3 regions of the Streptomyces sp. A0592 genome follow, and region 1 is predicted to be linked to each of the others. Evidence: riboswitches for the same ligand, from Rfam matches in the RefSeq annotation. Region 1 holds a riboswitch; each other region holds the start of a gene.
The links. Region 1 has a riboswitch for thiamine pyrophosphate ahead of E6U81_RS21815 (thiamine ABC transporter substrate-binding protein). Riboswitches for the same ligand answer to the same signal wherever they lie in the genome.
Positions count from the first base shown of each region.

Region 2: another riboswitch for thiamine pyrophosphate. It lies ahead of thiO (glycine oxidase ThiO); the one in region 1 lies ahead of E6U81_RS21815 (thiamine ABC transporter substrate-binding protein).
Region 3: another riboswitch for thiamine pyrophosphate. It lies ahead of thiC (phosphomethylpyrimidine synthase ThiC); the one in region 1 lies ahead of E6U81_RS21815 (thiamine ABC transporter substrate-binding protein).

Region 1 covers NZ_SSBM01000015.1:70,044-75,349, reverse strand. Annotated here, with positions in the region: gene frr (ribosome recycling factor) at 1-478, shown strand, start outside; gene E6U81_RS21825 (phosphatidate cytidylyltransferase) at 478-1,554, shown strand; gene rlmN (23S rRNA (adenine(2503)-C(2))-methyltransferase RlmN) at 1,687-2,802, shown strand; TPP riboswitch at 2,861-2,970, shown strand; gene E6U81_RS21815 (thiamine ABC transporter substrate-binding protein) at 3,055-4,155, shown strand; gene E6U81_RS21810 (iron ABC transporter permease) at 4,269-5,306, shown strand, end outside.
Region 2 covers NZ_SSBM01000008.1:131,443-136,748, forward strand. Annotated here, with positions in the region: gene E6U81_RS14595 (Rv2175c family DNA-binding protein) at 1-122, opposite strand, end outside; gene E6U81_RS14600 (FAD-dependent oxidoreductase) at 200-1,420, opposite strand; TPP riboswitch at 1,502-1,613, shown strand; gene thiO (glycine oxidase ThiO) at 1,611-2,792, shown strand; gene thiS (sulfur carrier protein ThiS) at 2,789-2,989, shown strand; gene E6U81_RS14615 (thiazole synthase) at 2,995-3,789, shown strand; gene pknB (Stk1 family PASTA domain-containing Ser/Thr kinase) at 4,273-5,306, shown strand, end outside.
Region 3 covers NZ_SSBM01000007.1:178,434-183,739, reverse strand. Annotated here, with positions in the region: gene thiC (phosphomethylpyrimidine synthase ThiC) at 214-2,001, opposite strand; TPP riboswitch at 1,996-2,140, opposite strand; gene E6U81_RS13480 (YibE/F family protein) at 2,213-3,592, shown strand; gene E6U81_RS13475 (SsgA family sporulation/cell division regulator) at 3,635-4,084, opposite strand; gene E6U81_RS13470 (helix-turn-helix domain-containing protein) at 4,182-4,928, opposite strand; gene E6U81_RS13465 (DUF5326 family protein) at 5,205-5,306, opposite strand, start outside.

The DNA of each region.
Region 1 (5,306 bases):
CCGCACCGGCCGTGCGCACCCGGCGATGTTCAACAAGATCGTCGCCGACTACTACGGCGCCATCACGCCCATCAACCAGCTCGCCTCCTTCGCGGTTCCCGAGCCGCGCATGGCCATCGTGACGCCGTTCGACGCGTCCGCGCTGCGCAACATCGAGCAGGCCATCCGCGACTCCGACCTCGGGGTGAACCCGAGCAACGACGGCCGCATCATCCGGGTGACCTTCCCCGAGCTCACCGGGGAGCGCCGCAAGGAGTACATCAAGGTCGCCAAGAACAAGGCCGAGGACTCCAAGGTCTCCATCCGCTCCGTCCGCCGCAAGGCCAAGGACGCCCTTGACAAGCTCGTCAAGGACAAGGAGGCGGGCGAGGACGAGGTCCGTCGCGCGGAGAAGGAGCTCGACGACACCACCGCGAAGTACGTCGCGCAGGTGGACGAGCTCCTCAAGCACAAGGAAGCCGAGCTCCTCGAAGTCTGATGAACGACTCTTCCTGGCAGCCGGAGCCGGTTCCGGCGGGTCCCGCATACGATGCGCAGGTGGGCCCGCACACTCGGCCCATGCCCATCGTGCCCGATGCCGCCGGCCGTGACTTCGACGACCGGGAAGCACGCGACAGGGGGGCCGCCTCGGACGGCGGCTTCCCCTTCCGCGCCGATACGCCGCCGCAGGAGCCCATGCCCAGCCCCCCGCCTCCGCATGCAGAGCACCCGCAGGACTCCTCCCCCCCGCCGCAGAAGAAGCGGGCGGGGCGGGACCTGCGTGCCGCGATAGGGGTCGGAGTCGGTCTCGGTGCGGTGATCTTCGCATCGCTCCTGATCGTCAAGGCGGTCTTCGTCGGTGTCGTCGTCGTCGCCGTCGTGGTCGGCCTGTGGGAGCTCACTTCCCGCCTGCAGGAGCAGAAGGGCATCAAGGCCCCTCTGGTCCCGCTCGCGGTCGGTGGCGCGGCCATGGTCATCGCCGGATACGTCCGCGGGGCCGAGGGCGCCTGGGTGGCCATGGCACTCACCGTGCTGGCCGTCCTGGTGTGGCGGATGACCGAACCGCCCGAGGACTACCTCAAGGACGTCACGGCGGGCGCCTTCGCGGCGTTCTACGTGCCCTTCCTGGCCACGTTCGTCGCGATGCTGCTCACCGCCGACGACGGGCCGCAGCGCGTGATCACCTTCCTGCTCCTGACCGTCGTCAGCGACACCGGGGCCTACGCCGTGGGCTGGCGCTTCGGGAAGACCAAGCTGGCGCCGCGCATCAGCCCCGGCAAGACCCGCGAGGGACTGTTCGGAGCGGTGGCCTTCGCCATGGTCGCCGGCGCGCTCTGCATGGAGTTCCTGATCGACGGCGGCGCCTGGTGGCAGGGCCTGCTGCTCGGCCTCGCGGTCGCGGTCAGCGCCACCCTGGGCGACCTGGGCGAGTCGATGATCAAGAGGGACCTGGGCATCAAGGACATGGGCACCCTGCTGCCGGGGCACGGCGGCATCATGGACCGGCTGGACTCGCTCCTGCCCACCGCTCCGGTGGTGTGGCTGCTGCTGGCCGCTTTCGTCGGCACCGGCTGACGGGTCCCGGTCGGGTTATCCTGGAGGGCGCGCCGCGTGTACGCGGCGCGCCCTTTCCGTCCAGCGGCCGAGCCGCGGACCGGCCCTGCACGCGCGGGGTGACCCCCACCTCGTCGTACTGAGGAGTACCGCATGGCCCCCCGCCCCGTTCCGGGTGAGCTCACCTTCGTCGCCCCTCGCGGGGCCAAGAAGCCGCCCCGGCACCTCGCAGACATGACCCCGGCCGAGCGCCGTGAGGCGGTTGCCGCGATCGGCGAGAAGCCGTTCCGGGCCAAGCAGCTCTCCCAGCACTACTTCGCGCGGTACGCGCACGACCCGGCCGAGTGGACCGACATCCCGGCGGGTTCCCGGACCAAGCTCCAGCAGGAGCTCCTCCCGGACCTGATGTCCGTCATCCGGCACATCAGCTGCGACGACGACACCACCCGCAAGACCCTGTGGAAGCTGCACGACGGCACGCTGGTGGAGTCCGTGCTGATGCGCTACCCCGACCGGGTCACCATGTGCATCTCCTCGCAGGCCGGCTGCGGCATGAACTGCCCGTTCTGCGCCACCGGCCAGGCCGGCCTGGACCGCAACCTCTCCACCGCCGAGATCGTGCACCAGATCGTCGACGGCATGCGCGCGCTGCGCGACGGAGAGGTCCCCGGCGGCCCCGCCCGGCTGTCGAACATCGTCTTCATGGGCATGGGCGAGCCCCTGGCCAACTACAACCGCGTCGTCGGCGCCATCCGCCGGCTCACCGACCCGGAGCCCGACGGCCTGGGCCTGTCCCAGCGCGGCATCACCGTCTCCACGGTCGGCCTGGTCCCGGCCATGCTGCGGTTCGCCGACGAGGGCTTCAAGTGCCGCCTCGCCGTCTCGCTGCACGCCCCGGACGACGAGCTGCGCGACACCCTGGTCCCCGTGAACACCCGCTGGAACGTGCGCGAGGTCCTCGACGCCGCGTGGGAGTACGCCGAGAAGTCCGGCCGCCGGATCTCGATCGAGTACGCCCTGATCCGCGACATCAACGACCAGGCCTGGCGGGGGGACCTGCTGGGCCGGCTGCTCAAGGGCAAGCGCGTACACGTCAACCTGATCCCGCTGAACCCGACGCCCGGCTCCAAGTGGACCGCCTCGCGGCCCGAGGACGAGAAGGCCTTCGTGGAGGCCATCGCCCGTCACGGCGTTCCTGTGACCGTGCGTGACACCCGGGGCCAGGAGATCGACGGCGCGTGCGGCCAGCTGGCCGCCTCGGAGCGCTAGCGTCCGGTTCTGGCCGGTCACATTCGGCCACGGGGTACCCTGTGGCCGAACCAATTGCATATTCCGACAGGGGAGCGCCACAGCGCTGAGAGTGCGGTATCCGTCATCCGCAGACCCTCTGAACCTCGCCCCGGTCATTCGGGGTAGGAAGTTCGGTCACCACTCAAGCTGTTGCGCCCTGCCCGGCGTCCGCTCGCACAGAGCGCCGGGCAGGGCCGCGTCTTCTCCTGGTCATCCCAGGAGGAATCACCAGTGAGCACCACCAAGAAGATCGCGGGCGCCGCGCTCGCGGCCGCGCTGGGCGTCACTACGCTCAGCGCCTGCGGCGGCGGCGACGCCAAGGACAAGACCGCGGGGACGAGCGACGCCCCGAAGTCCAAGACCGTCACGCTCGTCTCCCACGACTCCTTCAACGTGACCGACGCGGTCCTCAAGGAGTTCGAGCAGCAGAGCGGCTACACCGTCAAGGTGCTGAAGTCCGGTGACGCCGGCGCCGCCCTGAACCAGGAGATCCTCACCAAGGGCAACCCGCGCGGCGACGTCTTCTTCGGCGTCGACAACACCCTGCTCTCGCGCGCCCTCGACAACGGCATCTTCACCCCGTACGAGGCCAAGGGCCTGGCCGACGTGAAGCCCGAGTACGTGCTCGACAAGGAGCACCGGGTCACCCCGATCGACTCCGGCGACATCTGCGTCAACTACGACAAGGCCTACTTCGCCGACAAGAAGATCGCCCCGCCGCAGACGCTGGACGACCTGACCAAGCCGGAGTACAAGAACCTGCTGGTGGTCGAGAACGCCGCGACCTCCTCCCCCGGCCTCGGCTTCATGCTCGCCTCCGTCGGCAAGTACGGCGAGGAGGGCTGGAAGGACTACTGGAGCAAGCTGAAGGCCAACGGCGTCGAGGTCGTCGACGGCTGGGAGCAGGCCTACAACGAGCGCTTCTCCGGCTCCGCGGGCGGCAAGAAGGCCAAGGGCGACCGTCCGCTGGTCGTCTCCTACGCCTCCAGCCCGCCGGTCGAGGTGCTGTACGGCGAGCCGCAGCCGGCCGAGGCCCCGACGGGCGTCGCCACCGGCACCTGCTTCCGCCAGATCGAGTTCGCGGGTCTGCTGAAGGGCGCGAAGAACGAGGAGGGCGGCAAGGCCCTCGTCGACTTCCTGATCAGCAAGAAGTTCCAGGAGGACATGCCCCTCCAGATGTTCGTGAACCCCGTGACCAAGGACGCCGCGCTGCCGGAGCTGTTCACCAAGCACGGTGTGGTGGTCGAGAAGCCGGAGAACGTCACTCCGGAGACCATCGCCAAGAACCGTGAGCAGTGGGTCAAGGCATGGACCGCGCTCGTCGTGAAGTAAGCGGTACGAAGGAGCCGGGTGCGGCGTCGCACGACGCCGCCCCGGTCCCCGGACCGGAGCGGGTACCCGGACAGGGCGAGAGCGGGCGGGCCACCGCCGTCCGCCTCGCCCTGATGGCCGTCCCCCTCGTCTTCTTCGCGCTGTTCTTCGCCTACCCCGTCGCCGCGATCGTCGGCCGCGGCCTCAAGACCGACACCGGATGGCAGTTCGGCCGGATCGGCGAGGTGCTCTCCCGGCCCGACATCGCCGACGTGCTGTGGTTCACCACCTGGCAGGCGCTCGCCTCCACCGTGCTCACGCTGCTGATCGCACTGCCCGGCGCGTACGTCTTCGCGCGCTTCGAATTCCCCGGCAAGCAGCTGCTGCGGGCCGTGGTGACCGTTCCCTTCGTGCTCCCGACCGTGGTCGTGGGCACCGCCTTCCTCGCGCTGCTCGGGCGCGGCGGACTGCTGGACGAAACGGCGGGCGTCCGGCTCGACACCACCGTGTGGGCGATCCTGCTGGCGCACGTCTTCTTCAACTACGCCGTCATCGTCCGTACGGTCGGCGGGCTGTGGGCCCAGCTCGACCCGCGCCAGGAGGAGGCCGCCCGGGTGCTGGGCGCCGGCCGGTTCGCCGCCTGGCGCAAGGTGACGCTGCCCGCGCTGGCCCCGGCCGTGGCCGCGGCCTCCCTGATGGTGTTCCTCTTCACCTTCAGCTCCTTCGGCGTCGTCCTGATCCTGGGCGGACCCGCCTACTCCACCCTGGAGGTGGAGGTCTACCGGCAGACCGCGCAGCTGCTGGACCTGTCGACGGCCGCCGTCCTGACGATGGTGCAGTTCGCCGCGATCGGCGCGATCCTCGCCCTGCACGCCTGGACCGTGCGCCGGCGCGAGACCGCGCTGCGCCTCGTCGACCCGGGCCGCACCACGCACCGGCCGCGCGGCTGGGCGCAGCGCAGCCTGCTGGGCGGCGTCCTGCTGACCATCGGGCTGCTGATCGTGGCGCCGCTGGCCGTGCTGGTCGAGCGGTCCTTCGACACCCCCGGCGGCTACGGCCTCGGCTTCTACCGGGCCCTGCAGGACGCCGGCTCCGGTGGCGGGACCTTCCTGGTACCGCCGCTGGAGGCGATCTGGTATTCCCTGGAGTACGCGCTCGCCGCCACCGCGATC
Region 2 (5,306 bases), on a different contig from region 1:
AGCTGCCCTTCCTTGACCATCTGGCGGACCCTCGTCACCTCGACGTCGAGCATCTCCGCGATGTCGGGGAGGTAGAGCCAGTCGGGGACGAGGGAATCGATCTTTGCGTCAATCTCGGTCACAGGCCAAGCCTGCCACCTCCCACCGACAGCCGGTACCCGGGCGGACCGTCCGTGGCACGCCCCCGCCCGGACCGCGGCTACGCGGTGGCCGATTTCAGCGGGGTGCCCGGGTCGGCGACCTTCGCCGGGTCGACCGGGGCGCCCGTCTCGATCAGCTTGCGGCCCTGCGCCAGGTCGCGGGGGCGGCCGACCGCGAGGACCGCGGCCAGGGCGCCGTCGCGCAGCCAGCACACCGACCAGGCCTCCTCGGCCGGGTCCCCGCGCCACACCAGGGTGTCGGCCCCGCCGTGGTGGCCGGCGTACTGCACGAAGCGCCCGAACTGCTCGGACCAGAAGTACGGCACCGGGTCGTAGACCGCGGTGGGCTCCCCGGCGAGGATGTTCGCCGCGACCGCCCGCGGTCCCTGGAGCGCGTTGTCCCAGTGGTGCACGAGCAGCCGCGCCCCGTACCGCCCGGACGGGAAGGAGGCGCAGTCGCCGACCGCGTACACCCCCGGCAGGGAGGTCAGCAGGTGCGCGTCGGCGGTGACCGAGCCGTCGGCGCCGCGTTCCACGCCAGACCCGGCCAGCCATCCGGTGGCGGGCCGTGCGCCGATCCCCACGACCACCGCGTCGGCGGGCAGGGCGCGCCCGTCCGCGAGGAGGACCCGCCCCTCCTCGACGCCGGCCACCATCGCGCCGGTGATCAGCTCGGCGCCGGCCTGCCCGTACCAGCGCGCCATCGGCTCGGCGACCTCGCCGGGCAGGGCGCCCGCCAGCACCCGCTCCGCCGCCTCGACGACGGTCACCGCGCAGCCGGCCTCCCGGGCAGCGGTGGCGAACTCCGCCCCGATCCAGCCGGCGCCGACGACCACGACCCGGGACGCGGCCGCCAGGACCGGGCGCAGCCGCGCCGCGTCGTCCAGCGTGCGCAGCAGGTGGACGCCCGGGACGCCCTCGGCGCCGGGCAGGGTCAGCGGCTGCGCTCCGGTCGCGAGGACAAGGACCTCGTACGGGACCGGTCCGGCCTCGGTGTCCAGTTCGCGGTCGGCGGCCCGCAGCCCGGTGACCTCCGTCCCGAGGCGGAGCGCGATGCCCAGGCCTTCGAAGTCCACGTCGAAGGCGGAGTCCTCGGCCTTGCCGAGGAGCACCGCCTTGGACAGCGGGGGCCGGTCGTAGGGCTGGTGGGGTTCGGCTCCCAGCAGGGTCACGGGGCCCGTGAAGCCCTGTTCGCGCAGGGCGACCGCGGTCTGCACCCCGGCCATTCCGGCGCCGACGATCACGACGCCGCGCTGATTCTGTTCCGTCTGCTCGCTCACGCGGCCACCCTAATCATCTGACGCTCCGTCAGGAATAGGTGCCGCCTTACCCGCCGTCCACCACCGGGATAGTCTGGCCACCGTACCTATCGCGGGAGTCCGGCGCACCGGGCTGAGAGGGAGGCTGGCCGGCCTCCGACCGTACGAACCTGATCCGGGTCATGCCGGCGAAGGGAGGGGCTGGACGCCCATGCACTCATCTCGGAAGGAAACCGACCGGGGATCCGACGTCCTCGTCGTCGGAGGCGGGATCATCGGCCTGGTCACCGCCTGGCGGGCCGCGGAGCGCGGACTGCGCACCGTACTCGCCGACCCGGCACCCGGCGGCGGCGCCGCCCAGGTGGCGGCCGGCATGCTCGCCCCCGTCACCGAACTCCACTACGGCGAGGAAGCCCTCCTCGGCCTCGGCCTCGCCTCCGCCGAACGCTATCCGCGGTTCGCCGCCGAGCTCGCGGAAGCGAGCGGCGGGATGGACATCGGCTACCGCGCCTGCGGCACCCTCGCCGTCGCCCTCGACGCCGACGACCGCCTCCACCTGCGCGAACTGCACGCCCTCCAGCGCCGCTGCGGCCTGGAGCCCGAATGGCTCACCGGCCGCGAGTGCCGCCGCCTGGAACCCATGCTCGCCCCCGGCGTGCGCGGCGGCCTGCGCGTCGACGGCGACCACCAGGTCGACCCGCGCCGGCTCGCCGCCGCCCTGCTGGCCGCCTGCGAGGGCGCCGGAGTGCGCATCCACCGGGCGGCCGCCGAGCAGCTGCTCACCACCTCCGACCGGGCGACCGGCGCCCTCCTCGACGACGGCACGGAGCTGCGCGCCGACCAGGTGGTCCTGGCCGCGGGCTCGCTCAGCGGCCGGCTGGCGGGCGTACCCGCCGATGTGCTGCCGCCCGTACGGCCCGTCAAGGGGCAGGTGCTGCGGCTCGCCGTACCCCCCGCCTACGCGCCGTTCCTCTCCCGCACCGTACGGGCGGTCGTGCGCGGCAGCCACGTCTACCTCGTGCCCCGCGAGAACGGCGAACTCGTCATCGGCGCCACCAGCGAGGAACTCGGCTGGGACACCACCGTCACCGCGGGCGGTGTCTACGAACTCCTGCGCGACGCCCATGAACTGGTCCCCGGCATCACCGAGCTCCCGCTGACCGAGACCCGGGCGGGCCTGCGCCCCGGATCGCCCGACAACGCCCCGCTGCTGGGCCCCACCGACCTGCCCGGCCTGCACCTGGCCACCGGGCACTACCGCAACGGGGTGCTGCTGACCCCGCTCACCGGCGAGGTGCTGGCCGAGCTGCTGGTCACCGGCGAACTGCCCGGGATCGCGCGCCCCTTCACCCCCCGCCGCTTCTCCGCCGCACGTCAGGAGTCGTACGCATGACCATCTCCGTCAACGGCGAGCCGCGCGAGGTCGCGGCCGGCGCCACGCTCGACACCGTCGTCGCCACCCTGACCGCGGCCCCCTCCGGGGTGGCCGCCGCACTCAACGAGACCGTCGTCCCCCGCGGGCAGTGGCCGGCCACCCCCGTGGGCGACGGCGACCGCGTGGAGATCCTCACCGCGGTCCAGGGAGGCTGACCGGCATGGCCGACGACCTCTTCACGCTGGGCGACCGGACGTTCTCCTCCCGCCTGATCATGGGCACGGGCGGCGCCCCGAGCCTGGACGTGCTGGAACGCGCCCTGGTCGCGTCCGGCACCGAGCTCACCACCGTGGCCATGCGCCGCCTCGACCCGACGGTGCAGGGCTCGGTCCTCTCCGTCCTGACCAAGCTCGGCATCCCGGTCCTGCCGAACACGGCCGGCTGCTTCACCGCGGGCGAGGCCGTCCTCACGGCCCGGCTCGCGCGGGAGGCCCTCGGCACCGACTGGATCAAGCTGGAGGTGGTCGCGGACGAGCGGACCCTCCTGCCCGACGGCGTCGAGCTGCTGGACGCCGCCGAGATCCTGGTGGACGAGGGCTTCACCGTCCTGCCGTACACCAACGACGACCCGGTGCTCGCGCGCAAGCTGGAGGACGTGGGCTGCGCGGCGATCATGCCGCTCGGCTCCCCCATCGGGTCCGGCATGGGCATCCGCAACCCGCACAACTTCGAGCTCATCACGGAGCGGGCCTCGGTCCCGGTGATCCTCGACGCCGGCGCGGGCACGGCCTCCGACGTCGCCCTGGCGATGGAACTGGGCTGCGCGGCGGTGATGCTGGCCTCGGCCGTGACCCGGGCCCAGGAGCCGGTCCTGATGGCGTCCGCCATGCGGGACGCCGTCTCGGCGGGCCGCCTCGCCTTCCGGGCGGGCCGCATCCCCCAGCGCCGCTTCGCCGAAGCCTCCTCCCCCACGGAAGGCCGCGCGACCCTGGACCCGGAGCGCCCGGCGTTCTGAGAGGCGGGGCGGGCGTGCGGCTGCCGACTGCGGGGCGGGAGCGGGGTGATGGGGGGCGGCGAGCCGGGGCGAGTGGCACGGCGGCGGTGCGGAAGGGGCGGGGTTCCGGCGGGGCGGGGTCGGAACACCGCTCCCGCACCACCGCCGCGCGCTCCCCCACCCCCGCCCCAACCGGAAGCCGCCCCCGGACCCCCGCCTCCTTCGCCCCCGCCCTCCGAGAATTCCGCTTTCCCGGGCCCCTGCCGCCTCTCCCGCCCCCACCGCCACCACCGTCCCGCGGCCCCGCTCCCCTCGCCCCGCCGCCGTGCCCTGCGCCCCCGACCGTGCTGGTCACGGCCGGTTCGGACGGGTGGGAGACCGCCGGGGCGGCGCGGGGGTGCCGAGGGGGCGCAGGCCCCGCCCAGCCCCCTCCCCACGTCACAGCTGCGCTGCAACGAGACCCGCCCCCGCCGGGGTACCTGCGTCGGCTCGTAGAATCGGCGGGTGGATACGACCCTGGAAGACCCCCTCGTCGGGCGCGTGCTCGACGACCGCTACCGCATCGATGCCCGCATCGCGGCCGGCGGCATGGCCACGGTCTACCGGGCCGTCGACACCCGCCTGGACCGGATCCTCGCCCTGAAGGTGATGCATCCGGCGCTCGCCTCCGACGTCGCCTTCGTCGACCGGTTCATCCGCGAGGCGAAGTCCGTGGCGCGCCTCGCGCACCCCAACGTGGTCGCCGTGTTCGACCAGGGCACGGACGGGCCGTACGTCTACCTGGCGATGGAGTACGTCTCCGGCTGCACCCTGCGCGACGTGCTGCGCGAGCGCGGCGCGCTCCAGCCGCGGGCGGCCCTCGACATCCTCGAACCGGTCCTCGCCGCCCTCGGCGCCGCCCACCGGGCCGGCTTCGTGCACCGCGACATGAAGCCCGAGAACGTCCTGATCGGCGACGACGGCAGGGTCAAGGTCGCGGACTTCGGACTGGTCCGGTCCGTGGACTCGGTGACCAACACCACCGGCTCGGTCCTGGGAACCGTCTCCTACCTGGCTCCCGAGCAGATCGAGAACGGCGTCGCCGACACCCGCGTGGACGTCTACGCCTGCGGTGTCGTCCTCTACGAGATGCTCACCGGCTCCAAGCCCCACGTCGGCGCCACCCCCGCGCAGGTGCTCTACCAGCACCTGCACGAGGACGTCCCGCCCCCGTCCGCCGCGGTGCCCGGGCTGCCCGTCGGTCTCGACGGGCTCGTGGCCTCCGCCACGGCCCGCAACCCCGACCTGCGCCCCTACGACGCCGCCGCCCTCTTCGGCCTCACCCGCGAGGCCCGCGCCGAGCTCACGGACGCCGAGCTGGACGCCGTACCGCCGCAGGCGCGCGCCGTGGAGCGGTCGTCCACCGAGGACCGCACCGGCGTGATCCCGCGCCCGGTGGACGCGCAGCCCGTGAACCTCACCTCGCGGTTCGAGACCCCGCCGCTGGACCCGCCCGCTCCGTCCGGGCACCGGTCGGCGCCCGCCGGGCGGCCGCGCCG
Region 3 (5,306 bases), on a different contig from region 1:
ACCGGTCGAACGATGGCGGCGGGGCCGCTCCGGCCCCATCGGTAGCGTGGGAATCGCCGCCCCGAGTCGCGGCACACCTCGCAGATAAGTCCACTTATCGGACTATTGATGCGACACCAATGGCCGCCGCAAGGACGCACGAAAACGGGGCGGACCCGCGACTCCCCCCATGGGTCGCGGGTCCGCCCCGTAGGCCGGGTCCGGCAATCGGTCTCAGTCGGCCAGCGGCAGGTAGACGCGGCTGCCCGAGGCGGCGAACTCGGCGGACTTCTCCGCCATGCCGGCCTGGATCTCCTCCGCCTTCAGGTCCCCGCCGTGCTCACGGCGGATGTCCTGCGAGATCTTCATCGAGCAGAACTTCGGACCGCACATGGAGCAGAAGTGCGCGGTCTTGGCCGGCTCCGCGGGAAGGGTCTCGTCGTGGAACTCACGGGCCGTGTCCGGGTCCAGGGCCAGGTTGAACTGGTCCTCCCAGCGGAACTCGAACCGCGCGTCGGACAGCGCGTCGTCCCACTCCTGGGCGCCGGGGTGCCCCTTCGCCAGGTCAGCGGCGTGTGCCGAGATCTTGTACGTGATCACGCCGGTCTTGACGTCGTCCCGGTTGGGCAGGCCCAGGTGCTCCTTGGGCGTGACGTAGCAGAGCATCGCCGTGCCCCACCAGGCGATCATCGCGGCGCCGATGCCCGAGGTGATGTGGTCGTAGGCGGGGGCGACGTCCGTGGTCAGCGGGCCGAGCGTGTAGAACGGCGCCTCCTCGCAGATCTCCTGCTGGAGGTCGATGTTCTCCTTGATCTTGTGCATCGGGACATGGCCCGGGCCCTCGATCATCGTCTGGACGTTGTGGCGCTTGGCGATGGTGTTCAGCTCACCCAGCGTCTTCAGCTCGGCAAACTGGGCCGCGTCGTTGGCGTCCGCGATCGAGCCGGGGCGCAGTCCGTCACCGAGGGAATACGTGACGTCGTACGTCGCGAGGATGTCGCAGAGCTCCTCGAAGTTCGTGTAGAGGAAGTTCTCCTTGTGGTGCGCCAGGCACCACGCGGCCATGATCGAGCCGCCGCGTGAGACGATGCCGGTCTTGCGGCGGGCGGTCAGCGGCACGTACGGCAGGAGCACGCCGGCGTGGACCGTCATGTAGTCGACGCCCTGCTCGGCCTGCTCGATGACCGTGTCCTTGTAGATCTCCCAGGTCAGGTCCTCGGCCCGGCCGTCGACCTTCTCCAGCGCCTGGTAGAGCGGCACGGTGCCGATCGGAACCGGGGAGTTGCGCAGCACCCACTCGCGGGTGGTGTGGATGTTGCGGCCCGTCGAGAGGTCCATGACCGTGTCCGCGCCCCAGCGGGTCGCCCAGGTCATCTTCTCCACCTCCTCCTCGATGGAGGAGGTGACGGCGGAGTTGCCGATGTTGGCGTTGACCTTCACCAGGAACTTCTTGCCGATGATCATCGGCTCGATCTCCGGGTGGTTCACGTTCGCCGGAAGCACCGCGCGACCTGCGGCGATCTCCTCGCGGACGACCTCCGGGGAGACGTTCTCGCGGATCGCGACGTACTCCATCTCCGGGGTGATCTCGCCCCGGCGGGCGTACGCGAGCTGCGTGACGGCGGCGCCGTCCCGGCCCCGGCGGGGCTGACGGGGGCGGCCCGGGAAGACCGCGTCGAGGTTCTTGAGGCCACCGCGCGGAGAGGTGTGCTTGATGCCGTCGTCCTCAGGGCGTACCGGACGGCCGGCGTACTCCTCGGTGTCGCCGCGGCTGATGATCCAGTTCTCGCGCAGCGGCGCGAGGCCCCGTCGCACATCGGTCTCGATCTGCGGGTCGGTGTACGGACCGGACGTGTCGTAGAGCGTCACGTCCTTGCCGTTGGTGAGGTGGACCTGGCGGACCGGCACCCGGATGTCGGGGCGGGAGCCCGCCACGTAGCCCTTGTGCCAGCCCGGCTTGCGCTCGGTCGAGCCGTCGCCGTCCTGGCTGACGGCAGGCGTGCGTGCGTCCTGAATGGTCATGAGACCTGATCTCCCTACGCCGGCATTACCCGGTAACAGGTTCGGCGGTCGACGCAGCCTCCTCCCGTACGCATTCGTGATCGCGTACGGTGATCAGCGCCCTCTCAGCCCGGTGCTCCGAGCTCCCGCGTTGTGCAAAGTAGCCCCCACGCTAGCGCCATCCATGGCGTGCTGAACAGTGGGCCCCCTCATCTCTTGCGATGATCTGCAGGTGACGTCCTCGCCGCAGCCCCCCACCGAGCCCACTGAGCCCAACGGCCACTCCGGCCACGCGCACGCCGGACACGGGCACTCCTCCGGCCACTCCCACAGCCACAGCCACGGACCTGCGGCACCCGTCTCGAAGCACCTGCGCAAGGTCATCGCGGCCGTACTGATCCCCTTCGCTGTCGCCGTCTTCGTCGGCCTGGCGGTCCTCTGGCCGGGCGGCACGCCGGACCACGAGCGGACCGGGGTGGGCTTCGACCGACAGACGCAGCAGGCCAAGGTCGTCTCGCTGGAACTCGTCGACTGCAAATCCGTGAACGCCGCGCAGGTGCCGCCGACCGGCGAGGGCTCCGCCCCGACGGGCGGCGGAGCCCGGGCCGCGCAGACCGGCGAGTGCAAGAAGGCGACCGTCGAGATCGGGAGCGGCCCGGACAAGGGGCGCACCTTCGTGGAGATCGTCCAGCCGGGCGCGCCACGGCAGTTGGCGGACGGCCAGGAAGTGGTGGTGGCGTACGCGCCGGACGCGCCCCGCGACCTCCAGTACTCGGTGATCGACGTGAACCGCAAGCTCCCGCTGGCGGTGCTGGCCGGCATCTTCGCGCTCGCGGTCGTCCTCGTCGGGCGGATGCGCGGGCTGTTCGCGCTGATCGCACTGGTCGTCAGCTTCGGCGTGCTGACGCTCTTCATCCTCCCCGCCATCCTGCAGGGGTCGAACCCGCTGGTGGTCGCGGTGGTCGGGGCGAGCGCGATCATGCTGATCGCGCTCTACATGTGCCACGGCCTGACCGCCCGCACCTCGGTGGCCGTCCTGGGCACGCTCGTGTCACTCCTGCTGATCGGCCTGCTGGGCTCGGTGTTCATCGACTGGGCGTTCCTCAGCGGCAACACCGACGACAACACCGGGCTGATCCACGGGCTCTACCCTGACATCGACATGAGCGGCCTGCTGCTCGCCGGCATCATCATCGGATCGCTGGGTGTCCTCGACGACGTGACGGTCACCCAGACCTCGGCGGTGTGGGAACTCCACCAGGCAGACCCCTCCCAGGGGCCCCGCTCCCTGTACCGGGCCGCCATCAGAATCGGCCGCGACCACATCGCATCGGTGGTCAACACCCTGGTGCTGGCCTACGCGGGCGCCGCGCTGCCGCTGCTCCTGCTGTTCTCGATCGCCAACAGCAGCATGGGATCGGTGGCGAACAGCGAGCTGGTCGCGGTGGAGATCGTACGGACCCTCGTCGGCTCGATCGGACTGGTGGCGTCGGTGCCGGTGACAACGGCGCTGGCGGCGCTGGTGGTCTCGGCCGACCGGCCGGAATCCCCGGCCGTCGCACCGGGCTCGGGACCGGTACGCGGCGGCCGGGGCCGGCGGCGCAAGCGCTGAACGGCGGTTCAGCCCGAGTGGTGAGCGGGTCGGGGCGGCGGTTCAGCCGGCGTTCTGCTCGTTCTGCTTCGACTCGGCCAGGATTCTGCCGAGCGCCTCGTCCAAGTGCTCTTCGAAGTCGCCCGTGTTGCGCTCCTGCCCGAGCGGAACGATCCGGTCGGTGCGGTCGAGGAACGCGACGAGCGGTGCCGCGCTGGCCCGGAACAGGGCCCGGTCACCGCCGACCTGAAGCCGGATGTGGACGTCGGACAGCTCCTCGGGACTGGTGGGGGCGATGTGCACATCGCCGTCACCGCACGGCTTGTTGATGCCGTCGAGCAGCAGCTCCCGGCCGAACGCCCAGGTCACGGGCGCATCTCCGGGAAGGTGGAAGGTCAGGCGGACTGCGTAGGGATCACGGGCGTCGTACCGGAGTTCCACCGGGATCCGGAACGAAAGCTCCTCGGAAACGAGGAAACTCATCATGACCTCAGCCTGTACGGACTCGCGCATTGCCTACCCCGCTGTAGTGGAAGTGGCCAGGAATGATCCCCCAGGGCCCTCTTGACAAGAGTGGTGGAAGCGCATGCAGATCACAAGGAGTGAGTTTTCAGATACTGATAGAGAACGAGAGGGTGCTCAACAGCGCGCCTACTTCACTCCGTAGTCGATCGACTACATACAGCAATCGATCTTCCTGGTGCAGGGGCAAAGAAATGGCCATCGTCGCGGCCGCATCCCCGGCCGTGATGGGGATGGCGGCACAGACCGTGCCGAGGGCATATTCCTGCCGCTCGATTACGGGCTGCATTCGCCCGAGGGCCCCGATCCGGTTCTCCAAGGAGCGCAGATCGCGCACGGTATAAGGGGTGATGGCCTCTACCGGATGGCGGTCGTAATAGTCCTTGCGCGCGTTCTCGTCGAGCTGGCCGAGCAGGCACTGCCCGATCGCGTGCGCGAATCCCGTCGCACGGAAGTCGGCCCACTCCTCACACGCCGGGCTGCCCGGGGTGTCCGAGACACCCACGACCTCGATTTCACCCTCGCGGTAGACCGCGAAGTAGACGGGCGCCCCGACCGTGTCGCGGAAGTGCGCGAGCGAGTCGAGGATCATGCTGCGACGTTTCTGCTGGAGTGCCCCGCCGACCAGCCTGCCGGCCGCGGCGCCGAGGACGAAGACCCCGCTCTCTCTGCGCAGGTAGCCCTCGTGCGTCAGGGTGCGCAGCAGGTGGTACGCGGTGGGAAGCGGGAGCCCGGCCTCACGCGCCAGCTGCTTCGCCGGGGCACCCCCGCTGTGGGATCCCGCGGCTTCGAGCAGCCTCAGCGCCCTCTGCACCGAACCGATCAGTGTCGGCACACCCGCATTGTGGACCGGAGACAAGCTCACCCCCAGGCGTGGCGGCGGGCCTTCAGGGGTGGCCCGCCCCGCGGGGGCCGCCCCCGCTCATGCCGGATCCTGGGGGTCGCGCTCGGCGGGTCGTCGGCGTCACCACAGGTCAGGCGGTGCTGCCGGCTCTCGTGCCCAGGGAACGGCACAGTTCGCGACTCTATCCACCGTTTCCGGGGCTGCGAGCGGTTCAGAGCGTCCGGTTCCCTCAGCTGGGTTAACGAGGGAACCGCCCCGGCCCGTCACCTACCACTCGGTGAAGGAGGACTTCGAACGTCCGCCGCCGACCTTCTTCACGACGAAGATCAGCCCGCCGACGAGGCCGACGAAAAGCAGCAGCTTGAAGGC